DNA from 4 places in the Paenibacillus sp. FSL H3-0329 genome. Region 1 is predicted to be linked to each of the others. Evidence: riboswitches for the same ligand, from Rfam matches in the RefSeq annotation. Region 1 holds a riboswitch; each other region holds the start of a gene.
The links. Region 1 has a riboswitch for cyclic di-GMP ahead of NSQ66_RS29560 (NPCBM/NEW2 domain-containing protein). Riboswitches for the same ligand answer to the same signal wherever they lie in the genome.

Region 1 (7,913 bases):
ACGATCTTGTACGTATAGTTGATACTCGCATCTACATTCTGATCCACAAATTGCTCAGTTCCTGTAAAACCAACTAACACATCATTTCTATACACTTCATATCCTAAAAAGTCTTGCTTAAGCTCTTTATCTATACTGAAACTTAACGTGTTCGTTCTAGCCGTGGTGTTAGGTGTGATATTAACCTTAATGGCCAGATTTTTATCCGCTATTCCAGTTCCCTCATAATTAATCACCGAGTTATTTAAATACCATAACTTTTGCGGTGCCGGATACTTGGCTACTTTCGCTTTTGTCTCAGGATTCACAGTGAAGCCATGTCTGGCAAAATAGCTGCTTAAATCTAATCCCAGTACTTCGGAGGAGAACTCCACCAAATACTGCTGCTTAGAATTGTCACCGTTGGTAAGGATGACCTTCCGCTCCCGATATAGCTTGGTCAGCTCTGTCCAGTATCCCGGATGTGCCAGCTCCAGCTGCCAATAGGCTCCGAGTTGTGCAAATAAGCCCTGCTGATTCATAACCACTTTGTTTTCTTCGAGGACATATTTATAGATATCTGATTCATACGGTATACGATTATCTATCGAATTCGCCGCGACAGACATAAACATAGACACCATATTATTAGTTACTTCGCCATATTCCCGTTCACCCATAGCCAAGCGATGCCCGATTTCGTGATTCAGTCCCCAGCCCGGATAAGCTTTGTTAAAATCACCTAACATGGTTCCTACTGTTCCAAGTTGGATCCCTGTATGATCTCCCGCTGCATACATCGCACCATAAGGCTGCATCAAGCGAATATTCTCACGAATTAGCTTGGCATCATGAATCTCGCTACTGCCATCCAGGCCATAGAAGGCAAAAATACTCTTCATCCAGGTGTCATACCCAGTTACGGTGTCCAGCGGGTTATTTCCTTGCGTAATATATTTGTTGTACGCCTCCGTCGCCGTTCCTGTGAAAATAACATGATCGCTGGCCAGTTCTACCACATCTATGAGTTTACGATCTTGAACATTTGGATGAGCCGCTTTATCTTCGTCTAGTCTTTGTTTGTATGTGATTAAGAAGGTTTTGAATTGTTCTGGATCCGTGGTCTTGGTCATAAAAGGAATCTTTTCTAAACCTTCGAAGCGGATCAATGGCGCTTTCCCTTGTTCCTCTGCTGTATAGGGATTTACGATATAAACGGTGCCGCCCTTAGTCACTTCATGTGCATAATAACTATTCATAGCAAATTCAGGAACGGTTATAATGTTCTTACCTGGACGCAATTGCACACCTCTAGCCCAAACATTCCAAGCGGCCTCTTGTTGAGAAAAGACTAAAGAAGGTAGCTTATCGTTAGAAGCTGCATCCACATAAACGTTGATCGTATCTCCAGGCATTGCAACGAGACCTGTAGGCTGGTTGTTCGTACCAAAACCAATTCTCAGGTTTTCCTGCGCATGCTTTTTCATATCTCCACGTTGTTCCGCCTCAATGATGGTGCCTTCGGTTTGAACTTCACCATTCACTAGCCTCTTAGCTAAATCCAAAGAATCTTTCAGGATTGGATAGAGCGGATGTACTTTTGCCGCTTCCTCCAATTCATTGATTTTTGCAACGTTATTATAAGCAGACACAACCGCACTCATCGTTCCATCTGTGAAAATACCATTTACAGCTTCGCTTACTTTATCTTCTGTATAAAATCTAAATTCAGCCGCAAAAGGTCTGTTAATATTAGCTTTTGTGAACTTAAATTTTAATCTTTTAAACTTCGTCGGTTCGAATTTAAATTCCAGAAAATCATTGGTACTAATCGCGGTTCCGCTAGATACAAGTTGGAAGGTCTCTCCTTTACTCGTCTCTGATGCATAGATTTCAAAAGCCTCTGGGAATCCTTTGCGGTTATCTCTAGCCAAAAAAGCCACTCTGTCCAGCACTTCCGCTTGCGCTAGTTCAAACACGACTTCATTCGTGAAGCTTGCATCATTGTTTTTGTTCGTTTCCCAATGCGTAGTGGGCTGGTCATCCAGCATATATTCAGGCTTCGTACCTGGGTAGCTTCCACCGTTCACCGTTACTTTTGATACGTTTGCATTTGGCATTCTATAAGCTTGGCTATAGGCATTTTCATAGGCTGTACCATACCCTTTTAGCTTCGAAACCTTGGCTGCCGTTGCGTCTACCTGATGGTTCTCCAAAAGGATCTTTGCATTCTCTATCTCTTCTTTAAACTGCGTATACAGTGGATGTGCCTGCACTTCATTCTCTAAAGCTGTTAATTTCTCTGTCGTATTAAAGGCAGCACTAACTTGGCTCAAGGTATCATCTGTAAATAAATTTTTCATTTTAGCAGAGACACTATCCTCTTTATAAAAAGAAAACTCAGCTGCACTCGCCCAATCCTGGTTTGCTTTTTTGTAGACAAATTTAAGTCTCTTAAAGGCCGTAGGTGCGAACTGAATCTCCACTACATCACCGGTTGAGCCTGTATATTCCCCAGAAGACACGAGTGTGAAATCGCCCGCATCTGTAGTGGAGCCATAGATATCAAATTCTTGAGCAAAGCCTTTACCCTTAGCACCGGATTGCCTAGCGGCATATACCATTCTATTTAATTCAGCGGACTCATTGAAAACAAACACAACCTCATTCGTAAACGTTGAACTATTCGGTTTGCCAGTCTCCCAATGCGTGCTCATATCCCCATCCATAGCCTTAGCTATAGGTGAGCCTGAGTAGTTGCCACCGTTATTTGTGATGGTTTTAATATTTGCTGGATTCATTCTAAAAACCTCATTATAGGCATTTAGAACATCCTTGCCGTACAGCTCAAACGGAATAACCGAAGCGTTGCTTAATAAGTTGACCTTACTTTGCGCGACTGTTTTTGTTACCTTTACCTTGCTTGCCTCACTTGCTAAAGCATAACCTGCCTCACTCGAAAAACTGGCCAACATGGCCGCCGATGTAGCGATCGCAATCATTTTCTTCATCTCTTCTTACCCCCAGATGTCATATGAATCTCTCCAGTGCCCAAAAATGGGCACAAAAAAAACTACCCCAAAAGAGTAGCTTGATTGCGTATAAAGTCGCCTAAAAATTAAGACTTAATTTTTATTAAACCTTAACAAGCATAAACGCCTTCGGCGTCCTTATAAGGACGGTAAGCGTTTAAGCGAGAAATATAAGATATTAAGTATAGGTGTATAACTTATACTTTCTTATATTTTAACAAAAAGCGTTACACACTCTTTGGCAGCTGGCTGACAATAGTTATGATAACCTTAGTCCCTATAGCTTTGCGTCCCTACATTTCCATAGGTTTGCCTATGAAGTTTCGAATACATTCAAAGAGTAACATAAGCCTAGATCTGATCGCATGATTAATTGGTATGAAATGAGTATAGGTAATTGCAATTAGTTTTTCTCATGTGATAGATATTATTTATCGACTATCCCGGAAGAGAATGGGATCCTTTAGGACTGGAGGTCTAATTAACTCCCCGATCCGAACAAACGCCGGAACCAATTCCACACATCGCCCGTGATGGGAATTAATCCGAAACCATGTTCGCCAACTGCGATTACACCATATGCCCATTGTCCGATAGCTATGGCACCCCCAGCGATCCTGCCTATCGCTATCGCACCAAACGCCGTATCCCCTATGGCGATGGCCCCCAACGCTTTTTCCGCGATTGCGATCGCTCCTACAGCCACTCCTGCAATCGCAATCGCTCCCACTGCGAAGCCAAGCCAGCTAAGTGCTATTGCTCCAATCGCTAACCACATTCCCAGTGATATTGCTCCTAAGGAAAGTACGCCCACGCTTATCGCACCTATGGAAATCAATCCGACAGCTACATCTCCAATAGCGATTAAACCAACGGCTGTCTTTACACGGGGTTTACTTCCATGACCATACTTTTGACCTGAGTATCGCCCTAAATTACTACGAATACTGATGACCGGAAATGAGGGAGAAGGCCATTGATAATCAATTTCTCGTCCATCAAAGCCCCTAGAATCCGCCCAGCGCGTTACAAATTGATGCCATTTCATATCCATCCCGTCCCCCTTTTCAAATTACCTAAATTATACAACCCCGGGGGTTGGCTGTACTCAGACTCTGACCTGAAATTCTTCTCATCCTCTGGACCGATATATACTCATTAGGATTACTGTTTGGGAATAGGATCAGGCTTTCCAAATAAATATCCCTGAAACAACTGATAACCACTCTGCTTAAGCCATTCAAAGTCCTCTCTAAACTCCACACCTTCTGCTAAAGGAACAGATTGGATTTCTAAAGCCTTTTCTAAAAATTGTTTAGCTATTTTCTGTTTGTTCGGATCACTGGACACGCCTTGAACATATTTCATATCTAACTTCATGTAATGAGGTTTAAGCTCCAATAACATCTCGATTGTGCTGAAGCCTTCCCCAACATCATCTAAAGCGTATTCAAATCCCCGATCCTTGTAATATGTCAAAATAGCTTTCAAATGAGCGAGATCATCCACTTTCTCCGTTTCAACAACTTCAAAGACAAAAAGAGAGGGATCGACACCTAATTGATTAGCCAATTCAACCGTTGATCTTAAGCAGAACTCTGGAGCGTAAATTGATGTAGGGATAAAATTAATAAACGTTTTTTTATTTAAGGGTGCAGCATATTTTACAGCGGTCATTCTACATAACCTGTCTAAAGCATATAAACGCCCACGATTCCGTGCCGCCGCAAAAATCTCATTAGGATAGATAAGGGATCCGTCTTCTTTTTTAAATCTGGATAGGAGCTCGTATGCAAAAATCTCTTCCCTTACGTTCACAATCGGTTGGAAGTAACAAGTAACAAGACCCTTAGTGATAACCTCATCAATCCACTTCATATCCATTACAGTAGACATCTCGGATAGAGGTCTCCATGCTTGGTCATCTATACGAAATTCAATTTTCCCGGACTCCATATGATCGTTACAGAAATCTAGAAGATCTCGCGCTTCAGCTTCCTTAATCGTAATCACATTTTCTTCTACCTTATGTATCGTATTACTTCTACTCAAGTGATGAATAACCTCAGGTAAAACCCTAAGATTAAGCTCACCATGAGCCTTGATTTGAAAATTCAGCTCTCTTACTACACAATGATTACAAGCCATATTCATAACCCCTTTAATAATCGATTCTCTGAAAAAGATCCCGGAACGGCTCTTCTCAATCGAAATCCGTATACTCCAGTAAATATGTCGCGTCTAACACGGTGATCTGCTGATGTTGAATCTCAATAATCTTTTGCTCTTGCAGATCTTTAAGCACAAGGGTAGCCGTCTCCCTTAACGTTCCGATCATATCCGCGAACTGCTGATGGGTCAATCGAAGATCAATCCTCTGTTTGCCTTGCTCCTCTACTCCAAATCTTTGGTATAGTCTTCTCAGCGTAAATATCGCACGCGCTCTCGCATCATGAAATTTCATTTCATGTAATAACCGATTCGATAAAAATAAACGGTCCATTTGCAGCAGCATCAATTGCTCCTTAATCAACGGGTAATCGGCAAGCATCTGCTTAAAAAGCTCATGTTTAATCTCAAATAATACAGTATCATTCATAGCCACCGCAGACAGCACTCTTATATTGGAGGGATGGATCACTTCCAGGTCGCCAAAGAAATCGCCTTTTCCAAAAAGATCTACGGTATGCTCTTTCCCTTTCGTGGTAGCGTACACCCTTATAATCCCCGAATAGATAATGTAGGCATAATCCCCCGGATCTGATTCTGCAAACACCAGGGTCCCCTTAGAATATGCCTTATAAGTGAATAATCCTGAGACCGCCTCGATCTTCTCCGAGGGTAAACCTTGAAAAAAGCGAGTGCCAGTCCAAAAAGAAGCTTCCATCTCATTATTCCTTTCTAACACATTCCATAGTTTTGTATGCCAACATACTGATAATAAATCATCATCCTGTTATATTCTATCGTAACGTTGTCACATAGGCTTGATGCCAATACAAATTACAAAGGAGATCCATTCATGAAATATAATTTTGACGGAAAAGGACTTATTGAAACGCCAGATGTCGTGTTTGAGAGCAATCCGCTACTAGAACTGAGCATGTACAACAATCATATTAAAGAGATTCCCGATCAGCTCTTCCTTCATGACGAATTAGAGGTACTTAATTATGCGGGCAATGAAATCGAACAGTTATCCGAGAACATCGGTCGCTTAGTTCACCTAAGAATGCTGGATTTAGGCCATAATCGGCTGAAGGTGTTGCCGGAGAGCATTGGCGGATTGCAGGGGTTGGATTCTTTTCTATACCTAAGCAATAATCAGTTCGAACAGCTGCCGGAGCAGCTCTGTATTCTCCAGAAACTTAAGTATCTGAACGTAACAGATAATCATCTCAAGCAATTGCCTGCCCGTATAGGCGAAATGAGCAGTCTGATTGAATTGCGGCTTTATTATAATCAGCTAGAATGTTTACCTGATTCGATCACACAAATAAAAGGGCTAAGAGAGATCCATCTCTATGGTAATCAACTGGTCATGTTACCAGAACATTTGGGTGCTATAGAAGAACTTCGGATACTTGATTTAAGTGATAATCGAATCACTAAGCTGCCTTCATCTATCGGTAATTTAAGCAAGTTAAGAAGACTGAACCTTAGAAAAAATAAACTTAATCAGCTTCCTGAGGAAATAGGTCAATTAAGCAGCCTTGTTGAGCTTGATTTAAGAGATAATAATCTGCAAGAAATCCCGGATTCGATTCTACAACTTGGACGATTAGAGAAACTGGATTTAAGATGGAATCACAGCTTAAGAAGAACAGAATTATTAGAGCAATTAGAGCAAAGAGGATGTATCGTTTATAAATAACAAAAAAGCCTCCGATTAAAGAAGCTTTTCACTCAAATCCATAATATGCGTAACGCGATTTCTCCCCTGTTCTTTCGAAGCGTAAAGCGCATGGTCAGCTTTTTCCAGAAGAGTGATGTCTGTATCGGTTGCTTCAAAAGTAGCTATGCCGACGCTTACCGTAACCCTGCCAATCTCCCAAGTGGAGCTGGCAATGAATTGCCGCAAATTGTCCGCTATAGCCTTGGCATCCGATGAATCTATATTAGGCAGCAGAAGGATAAACTCCTCACCACCATACCTAGCTACGATATCTTCTTTACGAGATTGGGATTTCAGGATACTCGCCAATTTCTCCAGGACATAATCACCCATCTGATGACCGTAGGTATCATTCACATTTTTAAAGTGATCAATATCTAAAATACATAATGAAAAAGGCGCCTGATCACGGTGATACGCTGCAATCTGCTCTTCCAGCTTTTCTTGCAGGAACCTTCTATTCTTTAATCCAGTAAGCTTGTCTGTAGTAGATAGCTCTACTAAAACGGCATTCATCTCCAGCAATTCAGCTTGCTTTTGCTCGATTTCAAGGTGGATTTGTTTGAGCTTTGCCAGTGCCTGATCTTTTTCCCAATAGGCCTCTTCTATTTGCTTCTTCGCAGATCGTAACTCTAGCTCATAATCAATACGTTTGCCCATCTGTACGAGAATACAATCAATGACCTCTACACCTTCACACTCGAGGCGTCTACCATTTAACAAGTAAGGGACGGCTTGTCCCTTGCTGTCCTTCAAATTGATAAATAGCTCTTCTACATGTCCATTCAGATTGATAAAAGGATAGAAGTATGAATGAAAAATAAGCTTGTTCGCCGTAGACATGATAGATTCAAAATGTTTATTTACCAAATCAACCTGCTGATATCCCATCCCATCCAAAAAGGTTTGATTCACATTGAGGATCATTCCTTCATGGGTAATGGAAACATATCCGCACGGCGCATATTTTAACCGGTCATCCATTGTCTAAATATCCTTTCAACACC
Region 2 (7,913 bases), 700 kb from region 1:
GGTGTTGGTACTGGCGCTGGTGTCGGCGAAGCTACAGGCCCAAGCGGCACAGGATCTTCTGCAAGAACTATAGTGCCAATTACGGATGATGGCGTTGGTGTCGGGAACACCGAAGTCTCTGGTGTCGACGTTGGTGTTACCTCTGGTGTTGGTGTTACCTCTGGCGTTACCGTCGGTGTCGGTGTTGCTTCTGGTGTTACTGTCGGTGTCGGTGTTACCTCTGGCGTTACCGTCGGTGTCGGTGTTACCTCTGGCGTTACCGTCGGTGTCGGTGTTACCTCTGGCGTTACCGTCGGTGTCGGTGTTGCTTCTGGTGTTACCGTCGGTGTCGGTGTTGCTTCTGGCGTTGGCGTTGGTGTCGGCGTCACTGTTGGCGTCGGCGTTGGTGTCACTGTTGGCGTTGGCGTCGGCGTTGGTGTCACTGTCGGCGTCGGTGTCACTGTTGGCGTCGGTGTCGGTGTCGGCGTCGGCGTCACTGTCGGCGTCGGTGTTGGCGTCGGCGTTGGTGTCACTGTCGGCGTCGGTGTTGGCGTCGGCGTTGGTGTCGGCGTCGGCGTTGGTGTCACTGTCGGCGTCGGTGTTGGCGTCGGCGTTGGTGTCGGTGTTGGCGTCGGCGTTGGTGTCGGCGTCGGCGTTGGTGTCACTGTCGGCGTTGGTGTTGGCGTTGGTGTCGGCGTCGGTGTCGGCGTTGGTGTCGGTGTCGGTGTCGGTGTCGGCGTCGGCGTTGGTGTCGGCGTCACTGTTGGCGTAGGCGTTGGTGTCACTGTCGGCGTCGGTGTCGGTGTCACTGTTGGCGTCGGCGTTGGTGTTGGCGTCACTGTCGGTGTCGGTGTTGGTGTTGGTGTCACTGTTGGCGTCGGTGTCGGCGTCACTGTTGGCGTTGGTGTCGGTGTTGGCGTCGGCGTTGGTGTCACTGTCGGCGTCGGTGTTGGCGTCGGCGTCGGCGTTGGTGTTGGCGTCACTGTCGGCGTTGGCGTTGGTGTCACTGTCGGCGTTGGCGTTGGTGTCACTGTCGGCGTTGGCGTTGGTGTCACTGTTGGCGTTGGTGTCGGCGTTGGTCCAGGTTCATCACCATCGTATGGATAGTGGTGAAATTCACCACCACCAGTCCCTTTGAGTGAAGCCGCCACTAAAGTACCGTTAATCTGACCATTAATAAAATCAACATGAGCATAGGGGGCAAGTATGCTTCCCATTACACCTATGCCTGCCATATCAAGATACGCAGCTTGGCTAAAGTTAAGCAAAATTTTCTTGCTGTTCAACACGTTATTAGGTAGAAATCCGAAGTTTTTCATTTTTACGTTAGAACCATCAATATTAATAATTGCTGTAGATCCTGAAGGAACATTTATTGTAATTCCATAGGTATTAGAGACGTTATCTCCTGGAACATTAAAAACATTGACCGCAGGATCTGTACCTGTCAGGGTAAGACTGCCATATTGGTACACTGTTGTTCCATTCGCCGGCAATGCTGCAAGTTCTGCTGATTTGTCCTTCAAAGACTGACCTACGGCTGAAAAGTCAATCGTACTCCCCTGTCTTTTTGTACCTCCCTTGAGGAGCGTTACATTCCCTGAAAAATCTCCCCCGTGCACGATATTCCCATAAACAGTACCTCCGTTGAAAGTAAGATTCCCTCCAACAACAAGTGTGTCAGTCAAGGAAACCTCAGCAGCGGTCAACCTATCTCCAACACTATAGTTGGTTAAGTTAACGTTACCTCCAGCAGCAAACCTTCCTTCCGTATCCGAAACCGTTGTTATATCCCCTAGAATAAACACGTTGTAGACCCCTGCAATTCCCAATGTAGAAGAACTACTAGCTCCAGCAACTCCAGCTCCTAATGAGGAAAGCCCACTACCTACCGTCAAAATCCCAGCTAATACAAGCGAGAGTAACGGTCTTATTCTTCTTTTCAAATGGCACACCTCCTAAAACTATGATTTATATTAATCAGAATAATTACCAGAAACTCTAAAGGACCTAACAACAAAAAAGACCGCCAAAAAGAAGTGGAATTCCCTTCTCATGGCAGTCGGACGGTCATTGTGCCTTTAAGACACTTTAGACTCCTGGACTTTGCGTCCCGCCCTTTCAGACGGTTTGCTATTATCATGACTATATATATGTATTACACTGCAAGTCCAGAACTGGTAGCCGAAGCATTCTCTCCAATAACCGTCTATGACTTTTAATACTTTTTGAATTAATAACAGTTTAGCGCCCGACACCCACAATTGTCAATCAATTCCTTTCGATGATCCCCCTCATTATTACCATACAAAAAAAGCGCCTAAAGGCGCTTCGCATAAGGTTTTTCATTAAATTTTAAAGTAACTGTATATAGCCCAATATGGATATCCATAAGGGAACACTCAGAATTAAACCAAAAAACAATCCACGCTGGAGGCTGCCCTCTTTTTCCATCATAATTCTCCTTTATGTGCGTCCGATACATTAATTTTTATTATTACAATTTTAATATAATTTATTCTTCGTTATTTAGTTGTGAATTTAATCACATTGAATAAGCTGTTTAGAAATACCATTGATTATTTTTGGAATATCGGGGTAGAATACGAATATACGTTCCTATTAGAGGTGATGAGATTCATGCATAGAGCAGAAAGCAGGGACAACATGCTGGTGAAATCTTATTTATTGCTTCCGATGATTTTATCAGCTTTCGAACGGGACTCCGCCATTTTATCTACACACTTACGAACACCCGCCCCTTATCTGGAGGTGCTTGGAACAGCTGCTGCAGTAGCTACAACAGATCTAAGGGATGTTCGTGCAGAAATGAGAAGACGGGGAATCAAGGTGTATGAGCAAAACAGACTTAATACGGGAATTGAAGCCAAGTATATATGTCGTGGCTATCACGAACGAATGCTGCTGTTGAATGACATTGTTGCGGCTCAGGCTGCCATCCATATGCGCAGATACCTAGGGCTGGATATTTCCTCTTTTAAGAGTTACGAAGAACAGTATCAGATTAAATAAAGCTGTATAGAAGCCGCTCTACTCTCCCCCCAATCAATTAGTGAACAAAAAAATAGGCCTTACCATGGGAGTTGGCAAGACCTGAGAGAGATATACCACAAAACACTGGGGGGTGTTTGGTGTCTTCAATATATACCTCGAACCTGAAAAAAAGCTGATAGGCACATAAAAATTACATTAAAAATATCATTCGCCGTTCAGAAGTGATCCGAATGCTCCCACAAGCTTAGCCGACCTTTGGCTGGAATTGGATGGCGCAGTGAGTGAACCTCTTCAAGCTTCCAGGCAAAACGTCCTTCGCTATAGTCGCCAAAATCATATTCGTTCCCATTGATCCATTCCCTTAAATCCACCTCTGGAGTAACCACATAACATCCCGCGAGCTGACCTGTAGCAATAATAGCTCCTGTCGGCAAATTATTCGCTGTATAGCCATGTTTCGCCAATACTGATTTGTACGGTTCCTGTTCACAAATCTTTTTGTCAATCCTCATTCCGGCATGGATGCCTAACTCGCCGCGGTAGGCTGTTCTCCATGAACGAGTTTCAAACTCTTTTTCACCAAGAGCAATTAAGGTCGCCCAAGGCTGCCGTATTGTTATACACCGCATGATATTTATCCCCTTTGTTTATGTTGGACGTTTGTCACGGATGCCACGGATCTCGATCTCGCGTTGTGTAATCTTGCTCTCCTTGACTTGATAAATAATCCCAACCGTTTGGTCGATACTCATTTCCATGATTGATCGCCTCTAAAAATAAGAACATTCATTTTTATTATATACAAACAAAAGTTCTAAATATCAATATTATTGACATTCACCTGTAACTCCCCACAATTTAAACAAATAAAATAATTAAAATTGATAAAGGAGAATATAGTTTGTATACTAATCAAGTAGTTAGTGTGCAAACTATATAAAGAGGGGAATTAATTTATGGACAACCCAGGACAGTTATTAATAAGAGTAAGTCTTGAAATGAAAAAAAGCTTAACAAAAAAACTTTTACTTTATAATGTAACAGCTCCTCAATGGGCAGTATTAAAAGATATATCTATTCATTTAGAAGGAACAACTCCAGCTATGATTGCAGAGCGAACTTACTCGGATCGCCCTACAATAACGGGTATACTCGAGCGACTTAAAGCAAAAGGACTTCTGGACATTAGAGATAATCCAAATGATAAACGATCAAATCTTGTATTCATTACAGATTCGGGAATGATAATTAAGAGTCAAATAGAAGTTCTTAGTGACGAAATCATGGATAACGCACTTAAAAATATTTCTGAACAAGAAATGTCCACGTTTATGAACGTGCTTAAAACAATCTATTTAAATATTAGTTAGGGAAGTGAGACTTATGATTCTAATCACAGGGGCAACCGGTAATGTAGGACGTGAAGTGGTTAACGAACTAAGGAAAAGTGAAACACCTTTTAAAATTGCCTCCCATCGAAAAGACAGTGAGTATGTTTATTTTGATTTTGAAAATGCTGATTCTTTTCGTCCAGCGTTAACAGGAGTGAAAAAATTATTTTTACTGCGCCCTCCTCATATAGCTGACGCAAAAAAATATTTCCAACCCCTCATAGATATCGCAAAGGAAGTCGGAGTTGAACACATTGTGTTTCTATCTCTATTGGGCGTAGAGAAAAACCCAATTGTTCCACACCATAAAATTGAAAAAATCATTAAAAAATCAGGAATTCCATATACTTTTTTACGCCCAAGTTTCTTCATGCAAAACTTAATTTCTCAACATGGGGAAGAGCTACGTAAAGAAAAGGAGATCTATGTACCCGCAGGAAAAGGCAAGACTAGCTTTATCGATGTTCGTGATATCGGTACTGTAACAGCTAGAATCCTAACTGAGAATGGTCATGAAAATAAAGGTTACTCGTTAACGGGAACTGAAGCGCTAGATTACTATGAAGTAGCTGAAATTTTATCTGAAGAGCTAGGAGAAACAATCAAATATGTTAATCCATCAGTTCTTCAGTTTAGAGATAAAATGTTAACAAAAGGAATTCAAAAAGAATTTGTGACTGTTATGATTGGAATTTACTTCACTGCAAAAATTGGATTAGCCAAAAAAATCACGCCCGATTTACAAATATTACTTGGTAAAAGACCCATTACATTCAAAGAATTTGCACATGACTATAAGTACGAATTAGTTTAATCATGGTGGTTTTTTGGCTAAACCATCAGGAAGCATTTCAGGATACATTGTTACTGCCGCGTGCGAGGGGAATCAATAAAGGTCGTCATAATGGATATGCTGCTGTTTATTCTTATATTGGTAATGTACAAAATGCTATGCCTGTGCAACCGATTTTAAACTAATGTCGTAACCACTAGAGGGGAAGGTCCATGATTCAAAAACCACGTACTACTATTAAATGGACTCTTATTTTTGTTTTTTTGTTATTAGTCACCGCCTGTAGTAAGAATGATGAAGTTTTGAAAGGAATTGTACATACAATAGATGCAGAAAATAAAAGAATTTTAGTAATTTCCGAATTAAAAGAAGAAGACTTGAACAAGGAATACAAGGAGGTTCTCGAATCTAATGAGTACTCTCAAGCCATTTGGGTAAATAAAGTTGCACCTTCTAAATATAAAAAAAGCGATGAGATTAAAGTATTTTTTGAAGTAAGTGATGATTCATTCCCTGCACAAGTTACCGCCAAAAAAATCACCAAAATCAAGAATTGAGCAAAAAGAATAGAATCTACTATAAAGAAGCGGCGTCTCCAAAAGGGGCGGCGCTTCTTTGTGTAGATTTAAGGAGAAATCCATATTTATAAATGCACTCTGTGCAAAAAAGTGACCCCACCACTTTCGGCAGGGTCTAGATCTATTTTATAAGGGGGTTATGTGATTACTATAATCCTCTTAGCTTAAATAAGTATGAAGCCCGTCTAAAGATTTGCTGAAATATTATTATTTTTATCGAAACCGATCAAATATAGTAACGTATCAATCTTAATTTTCAAATTACTACATATACAAAATGGAGGTGTGTATAAAGATGAAAATATTCAGTCTATTGCTTGTAGCATTGTCTTCCATTGGAGTAGTTGCCACATTCGGATTTTCAACATTCAGCTTAATCACAGGAATTATAGGAGGGCTTATTGCAGCATTTGCAATTTCAGGCTACTTGCAGTCTGTCAGACGTGATTACCCCAATGAGAGCTATGAGAATAAACAAGTTAAGTATCAGTCGAACTATAATACTTGGTAAGCAAAAGCCCCACCTTAAACTGGTGGGGTTTTTCATATTCCCAAACACTTGTAAAATCACTTTGTGATATTAATGGTAGAAGAAACAAACGAGGGATAATGGCTAGCTGTAGAAGTGCTTTCACCGAAAATTCATTCCTTAGTTCATAGACTACTTGAGCTTTGTCTTGTTTGGTGATTTCCCCTTGTTTTGAACCTCTAGTTTAATCTGTGCAGGATATGATGTATAGCCCTTTTTAAAAGCTTCTTTCCCATGATGTTCATATTGACTAATCCAATTACTGTATGACAATTAAATAGAAGAGAGCTGCTAAAACAAACCGGTATAGAGCAAACCACTCCAATCGAAGTCGCTTAATCAGTTTGATGAACGTCACTACTGCAATCATTGCCACAAGAAAGGATGTCGCAAAGCCAATTAACATTAGAAGTAAATCGTCAGAACTCAGCAAATCACGACTATCGTACAAATCCAACAAGCTTGCACCAAACATAACTGGCACGGAAATAAGGAATGTAAAATCTGCGGCGGCTTTTTGGCTAGTGCCAAGCAACAGGCCACCTGAAATTGTCGAACCTGATCTCGAAAATCCCGGCCATAACGCCAAGCATTGGAACAGACCAATTCCGAAAGCCTGTTTATAATTAATCCCATCGATAGTATCAGCGGTTTCAGTCCGCCTATTCCGCGCTGCAATGATCATCAACACCCCACCAACAACTAGACCGATCAAAACAGGGGTTGGACCAAATAATTGGCTTTTTATTGTGTCCTTGAAGAGAAGATATAGGATTAATGCTGGTAACATAGCCAAAATCATATGAATGACATTTAATCCTTTGCTTTTGGAAAAATCCATTCTAATCATATTAACCCCAATTTCCAAATACCTTTTCCAATAAAGAATTAGAACTGCCATCACTGCACCCAACTGAATAACAATTTTAAAAGTTATTGCAGCATCTCCCTCAAAGCTAAGCAAATCGCCTGCTAAAATAAGGTGTCCAGTAGATGATACTGGTAAAAATTCAGTTAAGCCCTCTATTATGCCAAGTATTATTGCTTTAATTACGTCAGTCATCAGTGGATTGTCCCCTTTCGGAAATAAAATCATTTAATTTCCAGTATAAGGGAGACACGTAAACTTCCCCATCGATTAACCTAACAATATTCAATTCAGAATGACATAATTGTCACATTGCTCATTATTTCAGTCTTAAGGGGGCTTTGGTTTGCAAAACACAAAATATTAAGTATAATGTTACTGTCGAAACGCTAAGGCGTCTGTACAGGATGGCTACCTGGCACTGATGATGGCAGGCCAAGCGCTTTATAAAGTTTTCTTTATGTGTATTTATACTTTAGGAGCGTGGTTATCTATGAAAATTAATATTACCGCACATTTTAACATTAATATTACTTTATCTCTTCATCTGTTAGCCGTAGCCAGTCTTGCTTATGAACTCAGTTCACTGACGAGCTCGTGAAATTCGAGCGAAAAGTATCTGTACTAAGACACCTTGTGGTGTCTTTTTTTATTTTTATAGTAATTACCATCTAACCAATCTGCCCCCGCAAGAGAAAAGCAGCTTATGCTGCTCCTCCTCCACCATCCTTCATTCTGACTGCTGTCAGCTTGCGACACA
Region 3 (7,913 bases), 2.6 Mb from region 1:
AAAAGTCTCCATTCGTCAAGATGTGCAAAATTTGTTCCTTGCCCTCAGGAGTTGTTTTGGATAATTTAACATGCCCTCGCTGAATAATGTAGAGCGTATCCGACGGCGCCCCTTCCAGAATTAAAGGTTGACCTTTAGTAAACTTACGATGCTTGATCATAGCGCTGATCCGGGAGAGATCGTCATCGCTTAACGCAGCAAAAATAGGCACCTTGCGGGTACAAGGTTCAGCAGCGTATCGGCAAGAATACTCCTTCATAACTGTCCCCCCTGTTGTTCATTTTTTTTGTACAACTTTTACTTTCCTTTAGGATACAAAAGTTTTTTTGTCTTCAACCGCTGCAAAATGACTGGTATCTTCACCGCATACCGGACAGACCCAATCTTCAGGCAAGTCTTCAAATGCAGTGCCTGCAACAACATCCTCATCGGGATCGCCTACTGCCGGATCATAGATATAACCACAGGGTAGACAAATGTATTTTTTCATCTTTATCATCTCCTAAAAAGTTAATAGTTTAGTTCAACCTGGCTTGTACTTCAGCCATAATCTCCTCGATGCTGCTCCCGTTAACATCGATCCCCTCAAGGGGGATGCCTTGCTCTACAGCGGTTTTATACCCCAGTGAAGCAGCTGCTCCTTGCCAGGATATCGCACCAATCATTGTGTTATCTTTCACATAGATTCGCGTATACGCCCCATTTTCTTCTCCGCGTACCACCGTATCGCAATACCGTTCATCCACGTTGCCTATCGAAAATAAAGAGATGCCAAAGGCATTAAATAAGGTAACCGGAACAGCTCTACGATACGCAGTCAGATTGGCAACCATATTACTGCCGGCAATCCGGCCCTGCTCAATCGCTCCGCCCCACAGTCCTTCCACATGCCCGTTAACTTCAGCCACATCTCCGGCTGCGTACACATGTGGATCATTTGTTTGCATTTGTTCATTTACGATAATGCCCTGCCGGACTTGAATACTCGAGCCACTTACCAGTTCCGTATTCGGTACAATACCAATGGAGTAGACCACATGGTCACAGGAAAAATGAGATTGGTCGCCCAGCGTAATTCCGGTAACAAACTCTGTTCCTGTAATAGACGCCACATCTGCTTGAAGAATAACCTTCACACCTGCTTGTTCAAGGTTCTCCTTAAGTAGTTGTGAGGATTTCTCATCAAGCTGTCTGCCCATCAACCGGTGAAAAGCTTCGATCACCGTTACCTGATATCCAGCTTCATGCAGCGCCCAAGCGGTTTCGATTCCCTGCACTCCCCCACCGATTACGGCTACATGGCTGCCATCCTGCAGGTTTTCTTTCAATCTGTCCGCGTCGTTCATGTCCCGGAGGGTATGAACATTGTTCAGGCCGGAGCCCTCAAGGGAAAGTTCACGATTCTTCGCTCCCATGCACAATAAAAGCTTATGATAAGAAACACTCTGCCCATCTTCTGTCACAATAATTTGCCGGTCCGGATGAACAGAACGGATTCGGGTCGAGGTTTTTACGGATATACGGTTATCTCGGTACCATTTTTCCTTCTTAATCAGTACCTTCTCACTGTGCAGGTCGGTAAACAGCCCTTTAGTCAGCTTAATCCGGTTATAGGGCAGTTGGCTTTCCTCCCCGAAGATCGAAATTTCCGAATCTGCGTCTTGATCACGGATGGCTTTGGCGGCATGGACGGCGGCTACTCCGCCGCCAACAATAACGTAATGTTTTGTCATCCTATGCTCCCCTCCCTAAAATGAACTCAGCAGCAAATCCGATACAAATTCAGCCGCATTTTTAATTTTTTGAACTTTCTCAGGCTCTTTCGGGGAAAACCTGATTCGTACAGGGAACTCTACATGTGTCATCCCCGTGGATTTAATAACCTCAGATGTGCTTTGCACCGTCATGTTTGTTCCATTCAGATAATCCTGAATGACTTCAATGGCTTCACCACTCCAACCGTAGGAGCCAAAGGCTGCAGCAAGTTTGCCTTCCAGATTCATATTGTGCAATTCTTTCAGAATGTTCTCCAGATTCCCAATCATGTCCGCGTATTTAGTGGAGCTGCCAATAAAGACCGCGTCAGCTGACGTTATGCTGTTCAGAATATCGGTGGCACTGCTTTTATCTGCATCCCAGACCTCTGTCTCAATATTATTTTCCTGCAAGCAATCCTGTATAATTTTGGCCATCTTCTTGGTACTGTTTTTGATGGTGGTATAAACGATGGTTGCCTTTTTTCCTTGCGTCGTTTCGCGGCTCAATGTGGCGTACATCCCGATATATTTACGTATGTCCTCCCGGATCACAAACCCATGGGAAGGAGCGATCATCCGGATCTCAAGATCCTTAACAGCCTCTAACAGGGTTCTTACATATCTTCTGTGAGGATGAATAATTGCTGCGTAATAGCCCTGGAAATCTTCCGTAATATCAAACCCGGCTTCATCGCTGAATAGATTCTCCACCGCAACATGCGTGCTGAAAATATCACAAGGAAATAAGATTTGATCTTCGATACAATAGGTGATCATCGTTTCTGCGGTATGGAGATACGGTGTTTCTTTAAACAGCAGCGTTTTCCCGCCAATATCCAGCTTATCTCCGTCTTTAACCACCAGGAAGTTCCGGCTATGAAGCTTGTACATTTCCTGCAATTCGGGAACAGCAATCTCGGTGCATACGATCGTGGCATTTGCAGCCTTGGCAGCGAGAGCTGCCAGTCCACCAGAGTGATCAGGCTCTGTATGATTAATTACAATGTAATGGATATCTAGAAGATCAATCATTTCACCCAGACACTCGGCATATTCACGTCCGAATTCCATATCTACGGTATCAATGACAGTTGGTTTACCTGTTTTTAATAAATAAGAATTATAGGTAGTTCCTTTTGCCAGAATCAGGCGGTGAAATGGAACCTGGCGGTTATCGATTTTGCCTATCCAGTAAGTATCCTCGGCGATTTTTTTGAATTGTGTACTCATTTCTTTAACCTCCAATGTTTGATTGATAATGTTTATCAACAACCTTATTTTATTATGGCTGCCAAACAAAAAAGAGGATTTGAATCAAATTATAAAAGTTTGAAAAAAATGAATACCTTAAATTTAGACGATCTAAATAAAGTGATTATGCGTTGAGTCACATTTTAAATAAAAAGCCATACAAATGTTTGCACTTCGCCTTAAAGAAAGAATAACCCCTAACAACTTTATGCCATATCCTAATGAAAATAATAAAAAGGTGGATATCCATGACTGAAATACAAATAGCTGCTGTGGGAGATCTAATGGTCAAACGTTATATTATTTCGGATGCTAAACAGCCTGACGGAACCTATTCGTTCAGCCCCCTGTTTGCAAAAGTAGCTCCTTATCTGAAACAGGCTGATTTGACGATTGGCAATCTCGAAACCACCTTTGCTGGAAGTGGCCCCGAATGCCGGAAAAGCCCACGATCAGGCGGTCCGATATTCAAATGTCCAGACGAACTGGCCCCTGCACTTAAGGAAGCCGGATTCGACGTATTAGTAACGGCCAACAATCATTGCATGGATTATGGTGCCCCGGGTCTGGTTCGGACGTTACGAGTTCTGGACCGTAATGGAATCGACCACACGGGAACAGCTAAATCATTAGAAGAATCCAAGAGAACGCTTATTAAAAACGTCAAAGGAATTACGATTGGCATCCTCTCCTACACAGCAGGAACTAACCGAATTCCTGTACCAGTGAGTAAGCCATGGCTGGTTAACCGGATATCTACGCCCAAGATCATTCGCGAGATTCGAGATTTAAAAAAGAAAGTCGATCTAGTCTTGCTTTATCTGCATTTCGGAAGCGAATATCGTTACACTCCAAACAAGAGACAAAAAGAACTGGTCAATCTCTTCTTTAAAAATGGCGCCGACATCATACTGGGGTCTCACCCACATGTTCTTCAACCGTTAGCGCTTCGTGGAAAAAAACAATTCGTTATTTACTCATTGGGGAATTTTGTTTCGACTAAACTAATGAATATTCCTTATACACAAAGCGGTGTCATTCTTACGCTTAAAATAAAGAAGGATGAAAAAGGACACACGAGTATAACCAACGTAGGTTACATCCCGACTTGTGTAGATCGAAGAATAAAAAGCGGCAGGAAAATTACAGAGGTCATCCCCATCCGCGACGCATTAAAGAGAAGCGACACCGACATAAAAACAGAGCGGCGAAATCTCATGAATCGAATGTTGAAACATACGACAACAATTTTAAAGAGGGAATAGAAGTCATTACACAAAAATAACGTTCCGCGAAATTTACCGCGGAACGTTATAGATTTAGCGCTCAAAACTGTGTTTGGGTTTAGCGTAAACGATCAGGCATCATTAATTTAAGGAATTCTAGAATACCATTCTCTACTACGAGTTCTTCTCTATCTTGATCAGCAAGTACTCTTCTGATGATATCTTCTTTACCCTCCAGCACTTTACTTGTCCAATGAGGATCAATGATAAGAGATCGTCCTACTGCTACTAATTCAGCATTTGTCAACGTTTCCTCTGCGTCCTGTTTGGTACGGATATCTCCTACCCCAATTAAAGGTACACGGCCATTGATTTTCTCATGTACATATTGCAGGATTGATTTTTCTTTAAAATCTTCTGATGCAGAAACTTTCTTAAAATCCCCTAATGAAATATGCAGATAATCCAGCTTTTTATCAGCTAATTTATCAATAAGATAAAAGGTGTCTGTGATTTTAATGCCAGGCTCTTCATATTCTTCTGGAGAAAAACGATAACCGACAATAAAATCCTTAACCTTTGAATTGTCAACGACAGCAATAACTGCATCCACTAATTGGTTAATGAAATTAAATCTTTTCTCTAAGCTTCCGCCCCATTGATCTTCACGACGGTTGGAGTGTGGAGAGAAGAATTGTTGGACTAAATATGTGTTTGCTCCATGAATTTCTACCCCATCGAATCCAGCTTGAATAGCACGTTGAGTCGCTTTTTTAAAATCCTCAATTACACCGAAAATTTCATCTTCTGTTAATGCTCTTGGAATTTCTGCATTCAGACGTTCGGCAGCAATGGCGCTGGAGGAAACGGGTTGTACGCCACGCAATATTTTTGAATCTGTCATTCTTCCTGCATGGAAAAGCTGTAAAATAGCTTTTGTTCCATTTCGTTTAATAGTAGATGCTAATCGGCTAAGGCTAGGAATAAATTGATCGGAGGAAACACTAAGTTCACCTTCCCATCCTTTTCCACCCTCCTGTACATTTGCTGCCGCAGTGATGACCGCACCTACTTCGCCCGTTCTTAGCGAATAGTATTTCAATTCATCTTGTGTTACTACACCGTCATAAAAGCTCATTCGGGTGGTCATTGGAGCCATAACCACTCGGTTTTTTAATGTCAGTCCTCTGCGAAAAGTTAATGCTGTGTCTAGTGCTATCATCTTTTTCCCAACTTTCATTAAATTATATTTAGATAAAATATTATATACATGCGCATACATATAAATTACAGCAATGATTTATTCTTGTCAACTAATAAAGAACTGCTGTTGAATACAACAAAAAGCGCTGTTCAGCGGAACAGCGCTTTTTGCTCGATATGAATCGTCCTTATTATTCTAGTTCGGCCGGTTTTACAATGGCTGTACCTTTATTATTCTTGGAATATTTAGCTTCGATTTTCGTGGTGTATGTATCTTTGGCTCCGTCACTTACCAGCACATAACTCAGATCGACTGTCAGCTTTTCCGTTTGCCAGGTCTTAGTATTGACGAATAATTTCCACGTTACGCTTTTGGGTTGAACTGTCTCACCATCCCAGAGGTTCTCCTGGTCATAGAGTTTGATTATCCCCTTAGCTGCTGTCGGATCGGTTACCGTGAATTGTAAGACCGTTTGTGCGCCAGCCGTGCTGACTTTCATGGATTTTTTATAACTTTTGACCGAATCAAGCATGGAAACAGGATCGTATTGGCCTTTAGAGTAAAAGGCATCCCATTCCGTTTTCTCCAGTCCAAGCCAATACTGTGCATCAGGATCGATCGGCTCCCCGTCATCGTCGTAACCTTCATCTTCAGATTCATCGATCAGTTCACTTCCGTCTACAAGATAGTAAAACTCCTTGTCATTGGCATATAGACTGTACGATGTTTCTAAAAGACTACTAGCGACAGTGCCTGCTGCGGCAAAATTCGGCAGACGGTTGATATCCAGCTTCAGAGTGTTGGTGTTGCTGATACGCACCCCGCCGCTTTGAATATCCTGTTTTTTGGTCACATCCAGATGGAAATTCTTTATTGCTTTGGAGGCTGCCGTTACTTTGCTGATCATCTGATCCGCGGTTACTACTGTTGAGGTAGCTGCAGACACTACTCCTGGATTAGACATCCATCCGATCGTTCCGGACAGCAATAAAGCACCTACTGCCAAACTAGTACCTATTGTTTTGAAAAAACTGTTCATGTACTTCCCCTTTCGGCCCCTTGCGATAATGTAACGCCGTATAGGTCGAAATAATAAAAGAGCTCAAAATAGACTACATATTCTTAGAGCTATCCTTTATGCTTCATAAGACATCCCTATGGCGGCCTGGCGATCATTTCCTTCTGTCGAAAGGCTTTAGACCCATGGCTTTGTGTCATCATCTTTCGATGATTTTACCTTTAACGCGGACATTCAATTAGTTTTAATAGATTAGGGACGCATGTCCCACCGCTAATTTTATCATGGTTATAATTACCTGTAAACGACTTATCTTCCATTCGAATTCGCTATGATACTCAGAAGAAATACTACAATCAAAATGAAAAATGAACGATTACATACGCTTATAAGTCTTATTAATGAGAACAGCAGAGACAGGGGGTGCAGCAAAATGAGTGACCGGGAAATTTTCGAGCTCTATAAAGAACAAGTATATTATTTTTGTTACTACTTAATGAAAAATCAGGCAGATGCGGAGGATATTTCCCAAGAGGTATTTGTAAAAGTTATCTTAGCGGATAAGTCGAAGGTAAGAAACTTGAAAGCTTGGATTTTACGAATTGCTTCGAATGAGTGCAACAGTGTGATCAAAAGGCGTAAGACGGGGTGGATGAAAGAAGTACGTAATTATTTACTATCCAGGTCTGAGGAATCAAACCCTGTAGAAAAACGTTTGGATCGACAGGAAACTAAAAAAGAATTACAAGGGTTATACAGTCAGCTTCCTGACAAAATCAGAATGGTAGTAGTCCTTCGTTTTATAAACGAATTGACTGTACCCGAGATTTCTAAAGTTATGAGCATACCCGAAGGAACTGTAAAATCCAGACTGAACAAGGGACTTAAAATACTAAATAGAATGGGTGGAACCCAACTAAAGGAGCTGAATAGTAATGAGTCTCTATATTGAAAAAGATAAACATATTCCCCGACCGGATTATGATTTGATGTGGACTGCCATAGAACAAGAAGCTTATACACGTCAAAGAAATCTGCATGCCTCCCAGAATACTCCTAGGTCTAATAAAAAGCTTATTCCTATCAGTATTGTCTTCTCTTGCCTCTTACTTGTAACCATTCCTGTATTCGCTAGTATGACGATTAATTGGGATAAAATTGGTGGTCGAAGTGTGAGCAATGCATTAAATAACGGCATCGGTCAACAGTATAATCTTCAAACTTCCATTTCAGGAGTAACAATGAATTTGAACGGTGTTGTAACTGATGGAGAAAAAATGAAAATGCTGTTATCACTTGATACTAAATCTGATCTATCCAAATATACTGGATTTGCTACAGAGGAAAACATCATGACTAGTGAATCCGGTGCCAAGGCAAAGGTATACGGTTATTTAGAATACGATCCTGAAAGCCAGAAACTCATTGGAGTATATGAGACACCTGATACATTAAAG
Region 4 (7,913 bases), 1.3 Mb from region 1:
AAAGGTTTGTTGGCGGGCACCTGACAGATGATATGACGCGGTAATTCTGAAGATGATGCTCCATAAAACTTTGAGGATGATTCACATGAAAATTGCGATAGCGCACGATTACTTAATCCAAATGGGCGGCGCGGAAAGAGTGGTGGAAGTCTTTCATCACATGTATCCCGAGGCTCCAATCTACACAACGGTTTTTAACGGAAGCCGCCTTACTGACAATCTCAAAGATGCGGATATCCGTGCCTCCTGGCTGCAAAAGATTCCGGGAGTAAAGACTAATTTTAAAGGGGTGCTGCCACTTTATCCAATGGCCATCCGTGATTTGGACTTTCGCGGTTTCGATATCGTCCTGAGTTCCAGCAGTGCTTTTATGAAAAGTATTCAGGTTCCTAAACATACGTTTCATCTTTGTTACTGCCATACGCCTATGCGCTTCGCATGGGACTATGACACCTATATGGAACGTCAGTCGAATTCCGGGCTGTTCAAGAAAATGCTTAAGGTATACATGCAGCAGCTTAAAACGTGGGACCAACGGACTTCCAAAAATGTGAATCAGTTCGTAGCCAATTCTTCAGTAGTGAAGACGAGGATTCAGAATTATTATCACCGGGATGCAGATGTCATATTTCCACCGATTAATACAGCCCGGTTTACAAGCTCTTCTACCATTGGTGACTATTATTTAATTGTCTCCCGGCTTGTTTCCTACAAGCGGATTGATCTGGCGGTAGAGGCTTTCAATCGTAACGGTCTTAAGCTTTATATCGTAGGGGATGGACCGGATCGCAAGCGCCTCGAAGGCATGGCTAAGGATAATGTATCGTTTCTGGGCCGGCTAGAAGATGAGCAAGTGACTGGAATGATGGCACAGTGTCGAGCATTTATTTTTCCAGGAGAAGAGGACTTTGGAATTACACCGCTGGAAGCGAACGCTGCAGGAAGACCGGTAATTGCTTATCAAGCAGGTGGCGCACTAGATACTATTATTCCTTATGTAAATGGTGTGTTCTTTCAGCATCAAGAAGTGGAGGATCTACTTAAGGCTATTTATGAGGTAGAGTCCTACGCTTGGGATATCGATCAAATTATGGAGCATGCACGTAAATTCGATGAGCAGGCGTTTATGGTTAAGTTCAAGCAGTATGTTGAGCAGGCGTACGTCAATTTTCTAAAAGGAGGATGATTATATGAAGCTGACAGTAATCGGTACTGGGTATGTGGGTCTTGTATCTGGCGTGTGCTTTGCACTGGGCGGACATCATGTCATCTGTGTGGATAAGGACGAGGAAAAGATTAAGAAGCTGAAACAGATGGAATCGCCCATCTATGAGCCGGGAATCGAGGAACTGATTGAACTGAATCTTCGTGAGGAACGGTTATCTTTTTCTGCAGATCTTCAAGAGTCGGTGCGCCGTTCAGATATTATAATCCTTGCTGTAGGTACGCCATCACTGCCTAATGGTGAAGCAGACTTAACCTATATTGAGGGTGCAGCCGCTGAAATCGCTAAAGCGATGGAAGGGCACAAAATTATAATGACTAAATCTACAGTTCCAGTAGGGACAAATGAGAAAATCTCCAAAATGATCTCTAGCCATACCCATCATCCTTTTGATATCGTGTCTGCACCTGAGTTTTTACGTGAAGGCTCAGCGATTCGCGATACCCTCCATCCCGACAGAATTGTCATTGGTCTTGATAATCCAGAGCTGGAACCAACTATGCGCGAGCTTCATAAGGGTTTTACAGAAAATGTATTTGTAACAGATATACGCAGTGCTGAAATGATCAAATATGCTTCGAATGCATTTTTGGCCACGAAGATCTCCTTTATTAATGAGATCGCCAATATTTGTGAAAAAGTGGGAGCTGATGTAACCGAGGTAGCCGAAGGAATGGGTATGGACCAAAGAATCGGGTCATCCTTCCTGCAGGCTGGCATCGGTTATGGAGGCTCCTGTTTCCCGAAAGACACTAATGCGCTCATTCAAATTGCGGGCAACGTCGATTACGAATTCAAATTATTGAAATCTGTAGTCGAAGTGAACAAGGGACAACGGTTTATGATCATCTCCAAGCTGCATGAATCACTTGGCAGCCTGCGCGGTTCGACGATTGGGATATGGGGGCTTGCCTTTAAGCCTAATACTGATGATGTCCGCGAAGCTCCAGCCAGAGAGATTGTTGAGGCACTGGTGGCTGAGGGGGCAACAGTCAAACTATATGATCCAATCGCAGCTACAAATTTCAGGCAGCAATACGATCATCCGCAGCTTCGCTGGTGCCATCTGCCTGAGGAAGCGGCTGAGGGCAGCGATGCCGTCTGCCTCTTGACCGATTGGAGCCTACTCAAGGAGATTGATCTGCATCAGCTGGCGAAAAGCATGCGCAATGGGGTGCTGATCGATGGACGCAATGTGTATTCCAAGGAGCAAATTGAGGGTACCGGCCTCGTTTATCATTCTGTCGGCCGCCCGCAGATGGGCGGATTGAGCGGTTATTCTGCTAGTGTGGCTGGAGCGGTTTAATCTAAGTTATATTGATTGAACTTGTGATTTTTCTATTTAGGGATGAGCCGTGACTCCAGAGAATGTTTGGACTTTCAGCCGCTGTTGTCTGCAGATTTCCTGATTTTAACCGCTGATAGCGGTAGAAATCCGCAGACAAAGGCGGATGCTATTGCTCCTCCAGTTCCAAAATTCTCTTCCGCCACTTCATTCCCTTATTTTAAGGTTCTAAGCAATTTATAAAGTTAGGTACTCTGATTATATACCGCAGTAGCAGTAGCATTTGTAGTTGTCATTGTCTCTGTCTCTGTGGTGGCAACTAGTCTTGCTCTTGTAGTTGCAGTTGTTCTTGCAGTTGTTCTTGCAGTTGCAGCTGCCTCCCCCGGAGCAGAAGCAAATCTTTAGAAAAACGTGCTCGCTTCCGGCTGGTACAGCCCGGTGCGCATGGATCATTGTTAAAAAGTAGTTGGTTAGGTTAAGAACGGAAAGGGAATTTGGAACTGTAGAAACGGAGTGTTCGCCCGAAAGATTTCCGTAGGAAAGCTAGCTTCGAAAGCATATGCTATCCTCGGATTTCTACCGCGAGAAGCGGTCCAATCAGGAAATCTGAGGATAACAGCGATCGGAAGTCCAAAATCCCTTGGAGTGGATTCTACCTAACAAAGACATAGCTTTTAATACATTCCATTCAAGGAGGGTTCATTCTATGAAAATGGTACTTCTATCAGGCGGTTCAGGTAAACGGTTATGGCCGTTGTCTAACGACTCACGTTCAAAGCAATTTCTAAAGGTACTTGAAAGCCCTCAAGGTGAACCAGAATCCATGGTACAACGTGTCTGGAGACAGCTGGAGGAAGCAGGGATGGCAGAATCATCTTATCTAGCCACCGGCCGCGGCCAAGTAGAAATGATACAAAGCCAACTGGGAAGTCATGTGCCGATTATCGTTGAACCGGAGCGTCGGGATACTTTTCCGGCTATCGCCTTAACAGCTACCTATCTTTATTCAGTGGCAGGTGTTTCTCCAGCGGAGACGGTAGCAATATTGCCTGTTGACCCTTATGTAGAAGCATCCTTTTTCGATACCATAGCTATGCTTGAGGGGACCATGCTGGAAAGTGGAGCAAATCTGGCACTAATGGGTGTTGTTCCTGAACATGCCTCAGAGAAATACGGATATATTATTCCTACCGCTGAAGAGGCGGGGGGGAATGGTTTTATGAAGGTGAGTCACTTTCAAGAGAAACCAGACCGCATACAAGCAGAACAGCTCATCGAGCAAAATGCATTGTGGAATTGCGGAGTGTTTGCCTTCCGTTTAGGGTACTTGTTAGATATTTTGCAGCGTAAAGGGTTGCCTTTAGGATATGAAGAATTGCAGAAGCAGTATAAGCTATTGTCTTCCATCAGCTTTGATTATGAAGTGGTGGAGAAAGAAGAACATATTGTGGTGCAGCCGTATGATGGATTCTGGAAGGATCTTGGAACGTGGAATACGCTGACAGAGGAAATGAGCAGCAAGCATGTAGGAAAAGGTTTTGTGACGGCGGATTCTGAGGGGACTTGCTTGATTAATGAGCTGGACATTCCGATTACGGTAATTGGTGCGAAGGATCTGATCATTGCGGCTAGCCCGGATGGAATTCTAGTTACCCATAAAGCTGAGAGCCCACGGATTAAAGAAGTGCTGAAGACCTTTGAACAGAGACCGATGTACGAGGAACGCCGCTGGGGCCATTACAAAGTTATTGATTATGTGAAATATGATGAAGGCAATGAAGTGCTGACCAAACGGATTTTTATATCCGAGGGGAATAATATCAGCTATCAATTACATCGCAAGCGTAGTGAAATTTGGACAATCGTCAGCGGCGAAGCAAGTATTGTGCTGAATGAGAAAAAACATAATGTGAAGGCTGGGGACGTGGTACGTATACCGGAAGGAACGAAACACGCGATCCTTGCTTTGACGGATGTTGAGTTTATAGAGGTACAGACGGGGTCTGAATTAGTAGAAGAAGATAACATTCGTATTACTTTAGACTGGAATGATATAGAACTACAACAATTCATTTCATAGGTCTAACCTATCTATTTAACCAATTCAAAATTTCTTGAAACAGGTAAAATGACTCAATTATCAAAAAAAGTCATAAAAACACTAAATATATCATTAATTGTCGTCGATACTTACGGTAAGAGAGAATATTTCTCTTAAATTGAAAAGGCAAACCTATCGAAAGGTAGGGACGCAAAGCTATAGGGCCTTCGAAAGAGTGGCAGCCTGGCTACCGAAAGGGAGAATATTTTGAAAGCTTACCGTACGTATCGATTGTTTGGTGCATTTCTGTCACTCGTCCTGTTTCTGACTGCACTTCCGCTTGCTGTTGGGATTTCGCCGTCTATTGTCATAGCTGCTTCAAATTCTGGAACGCCAGTTACCCCAGGTGCCTCACCTGAAGCCGTAAAGCTGCTTAACTATTTTTACTCGATCTCAGGAAAAGGCATTATTGCTGGTCAACATGACTATTTAGAAAGTCCAGATGAAATTAACAATATGCTGAAGGGAACCAGCGGACAATATGCGGCTCTTCACGGTTATGAAATGGGTGCGATCAGTGGTCAGTCCGAAGCAACGATGGCTTGGCAACGTCAAAATGTGGTGAACAGCGCCATCAACTGGAATAAAGCGGGCGGGATCGTAGCTATGACTTTTCATGCTAACCTGCCGGGCACCTCTTATGACTGGGATAATGTGAAAAAAACACTCAGCCAGAGTGAGTTCGATAGTTACGTTACACCGGGTACCAAGCAATATAATAATCTGATCGCTGAGCTTGATAAGGTGGCAGTCTCTTTAAAAAGCTTGCGCGATGCCAATGTTCCGGTGCTTTGGAGACCCTATCATGAAATGAACGGGAACTGGTTCTGGTGGGGGAAGAAAAATAACTTTTCTAAACTATGGAATATAATGTATGACCGTTTTGTTAACGTTCATAAATTAAATAATTTGTTATGGGTATGGAGTCCGAATGCTCCCAATGTTTGGTCGGATCCTTATGCGCTAACTTATCCAGGTGCTGATAAAGTAGATATTCTGGCAGCAGATATATACGAAAATGATTACCAGCAAAAATACTATGACAGCTTGTTGAGTCTAGCCGCAGGCAAACCGATTGCGATCGGGGAGAATGGTGAAATGCCTAATCTGGAGAAGCTTCAGCAATCGCAAAGTAAATGGACGTATATGATGAGCTGGGGAAAAATGCTTTACGAAAATAACAGTGCAGACACAATCAAAACATTTATGAATAGCAACTACACCCTGACCAGAGATAAATTAAATACTGGTCTGGCACCGACACCTAGCGCCGCACCAGCGCCGGCACCTTCCGAAGAAGAGGGGGAGGCAGCAATTCCTCTCGCGAAGGGGCTTGCAGGAGAGTATTACAACAACATGTTGTTGTCGGGAGCAGCAGCTCTTAATAGAACTGATGCAATAATCGATTTCAATTGGCGGCAAGGCTCGCCGGATGCCGCCCTCGGGATTGATCGTTTCTCCATACGTTGGAGCGGTAAAATTAAGCCGTTATATAATGAGCAATATACATTTTACACTACCTCAGATGATGGCATCCGTGTCTGGGTGAATGGGGAATCCGTGATTGATAGTTGGACTAAGCAAAGTGGTACTGAGCGTAAGGGCACTATAACGCTGAAGGCTGGCCGGCTATACGATATCAAGGTGGAGTATTACGAGAATGAAGGCGATGCGAGAGTCCGCTTGATGTGGGAAAGTGCTAGTCAAGCTAAAGAGACAGTTCCAGCAAGTGCACTTTTTCTTCCGGATGTCTCCTGATTGATGAAAATTAAAGGTCGATCCTTAGTGGCTCTGCGTTATTGCAGAGCTACTAAGCTATAGTCCTCATTAGGTCAGAAGACGATTGTCCGATAACAGGTATGTTTATTTAGCACCTGTAGAGGCAGTACAGCTACCGAAAGGAGGATTTATTTGCGTAAATATTATAAGAAAAACAGATTGTTGTTTACTATGTTACCGGTGTTTATTATTTTTTCCTTGCTGCCTTGGGGAGAGGTTAAGAGTCTTCCGAAGGCTATGAGTGTTTCTTCCTCTTTACCTCCGGTTATACCCAGTAATCCATCGGCTTCTGAAGAGGCTAAGCAACTGCTGAGTAATTTGGTGAATCTACGTGGCAAAGGGATTTTGTCCGGCCAGCATGATTATCTAGAAAGCCCAGATGAACTGGTTCATAAGCTGAAGAATACTTCGGGACAAAATGCCGTTCTACATGGTTATGAATTAGGGGCGATTAATAATCAATCCGAAGGGACGATCGCAGAACAGCGGCAAGCAGTGATAGACAGTGCAATTGAATGGCATCACGAGGGTGGCATTGTAGCCATGACATTCCATCAGAGTTTGCCGGGAACATCTCCAGAATGGTCCAATGTAAACAGAAGTCTCAGTCAAGAGAAATTTAATGCTTATGTTACACCTGGGACAGCTCAGTATAAGAGGCTAATCTCAGATCTAGACGAGGTTGCTGGATATTTGGGACAATTGCGTGATGCCGGAGTTCCAGTCTTATGGCGACCTTACCATGAAATGAATGGCGGTTGGTTTTGGTGGGGGAAAAAGGACAATTTTTCAGAGCTTTGGAGTATTGTCTATGATCGTTTTGTAAACACACACAAGCTAAATAATCTACTGTGGGTATGGAATCCGAATGCGCCGAATGAATGGTCAGATCCTTATGCTGCATATTATCCCGGTGGGGATAAACTCGATGTTCTGGCTGCGGATATCTACAATAACGATTATAAGCAGTCCTACTATGAGGATCTGCTCGCATTGGCCGAGGGTAAACCTATCGGAATCGGGGAGAGCGGACAGCTGCCGAACCCGGATGTATTAACTGAGAAACAAAATAAATGGGTCTATATGATGACCTGGGGAAAATTACTGACAGAAAATAATACGCTACAGTCAATTAAAAGCTTTATGAAAGACTCGTTTATAGTATCGAGAGAGGACTATGTTCTCACAACAGGAGGTCCTTCGATAGCACCCGTAACTCCGGTAACCCTAACGGGTTTAACTGGAGAATACTATAACAATACTGATTTAGAGGGAGAAGCGGTACTTATCCGCGATGACCGTAAGATTGATTTTAATTGGCATGGTGCGTCACCTGCCTCAGGGATAAATGAAGATCACTTTTCTGTACGCTGGAAAGGGAAGCTCAAACCCAAATTCAGTGAGAAATATACAATTTCAGCATCCTCTGATGATGGAGTCCGTGTCTGGATTGACGGAAAGCTGATCATCGACAATTGGAAAAATCAAAGTGCAACCCTTCATAAAGGAAGTATCCCGCTCAC

Region 2: linked by a shared signal. The riboswitch ahead of NSQ66_RS02360 (choice-of-anchor A family protein) and the one ahead of NSQ66_RS29560 (NPCBM/NEW2 domain-containing protein) in region 1 are both predicted to bind cyclic di-GMP.
Region 3: linked by a shared signal. The riboswitch ahead of NSQ66_RS10475 (DUF6612 family protein) and the one ahead of NSQ66_RS29560 (NPCBM/NEW2 domain-containing protein) in region 1 are both predicted to bind cyclic di-GMP.
Region 4: linked by a shared signal. The riboswitch ahead of NSQ66_RS04730 (glycosyl hydrolase) and the one ahead of NSQ66_RS29560 (NPCBM/NEW2 domain-containing protein) in region 1 are both predicted to bind cyclic di-GMP.

What each region holds. Positions count from the first base shown of each region.
Region 1 covers NZ_CP150150.1:6,697,534-6,705,446, forward strand. The annotation lists gene NSQ66_RS29560 (NPCBM/NEW2 domain-containing protein) at 1-2,990, opposite strand, end outside; cyclic di-GMP riboswitch class I at 3,249-3,335, opposite strand; gene NSQ66_RS29565 (hypothetical protein) at 3,493-4,059, opposite strand; gene NSQ66_RS29570 (EAL domain-containing protein) at 4,176-4,907, opposite strand; gene NSQ66_RS29575 (Crp/Fnr family transcriptional regulator) at 5,215-5,898, opposite strand; gene NSQ66_RS29580 (leucine-rich repeat domain-containing protein) at 6,034-6,885, shown strand; gene NSQ66_RS29585 (sensor domain-containing diguanylate cyclase) at 6,901-7,890, opposite strand.
Region 2 covers NZ_CP150150.1:525,668-533,580, reverse strand. The annotation lists gene NSQ66_RS02360 (choice-of-anchor A family protein) at 1-1,925, opposite strand, end outside; cyclic di-GMP riboswitch class I at 2,034-2,124, opposite strand; gene NSQ66_RS02355 (hypothetical protein) at 2,620-3,012, shown strand; gene NSQ66_RS02350 (ASCH domain-containing protein) at 3,210-3,623, opposite strand; gene NSQ66_RS02345 (MarR family transcriptional regulator) at 3,951-4,364, shown strand; gene NSQ66_RS02340 (SDR family oxidoreductase) at 4,378-5,199, shown strand; gene NSQ66_RS02335 (DUF3221 domain-containing protein) at 5,391-5,735, shown strand; gene NSQ66_RS02330 (hypothetical protein) at 6,052-6,267, shown strand; gene NSQ66_RS02325 (undecaprenyl-diphosphate phosphatase) at 6,545-7,348, opposite strand.
Region 3 covers NZ_CP150150.1:2,431,988-2,439,900, reverse strand. The annotation lists gene NSQ66_RS10505 (Crp/Fnr family transcriptional regulator) at 1-259, opposite strand, end outside; gene rd (rubredoxin) at 308-490, opposite strand; gene NSQ66_RS10495 (FAD-dependent oxidoreductase) at 519-1,733, opposite strand; gene NSQ66_RS10490 (FprA family A-type flavoprotein) at 1,749-2,987, opposite strand; gene NSQ66_RS10485 (CapA family protein) at 3,257-4,273, shown strand; gene NSQ66_RS10480 (NADH-dependent flavin oxidoreductase) at 4,353-5,516, opposite strand; gene NSQ66_RS10475 (DUF6612 family protein) at 5,629-6,477, opposite strand; cyclic di-GMP riboswitch class I at 6,595-6,686, opposite strand; gene NSQ66_RS10470 (RNA polymerase sigma factor) at 6,890-7,408, shown strand; gene NSQ66_RS10465 (DUF4179 domain-containing protein) at 7,392-7,913, shown strand, end outside.
Region 4 covers NZ_CP150150.1:1,093,605-1,101,517, forward strand. The annotation lists gene NSQ66_RS04710 (glycosyltransferase family 4 protein) at 1-24, shown strand, start outside; gene NSQ66_RS04715 (glycosyltransferase) at 86-1,186, shown strand; gene NSQ66_RS04720 (UDP-glucose/GDP-mannose dehydrogenase family protein) at 1,191-2,531, shown strand; gene NSQ66_RS04725 (sugar phosphate nucleotidyltransferase) at 3,217-4,590, shown strand; cyclic di-GMP riboswitch class I at 4,727-4,806, shown strand; gene NSQ66_RS04730 (glycosyl hydrolase) at 4,819-6,369, shown strand; gene NSQ66_RS04735 (glycosyl hydrolase) at 6,523-7,913, shown strand, end outside.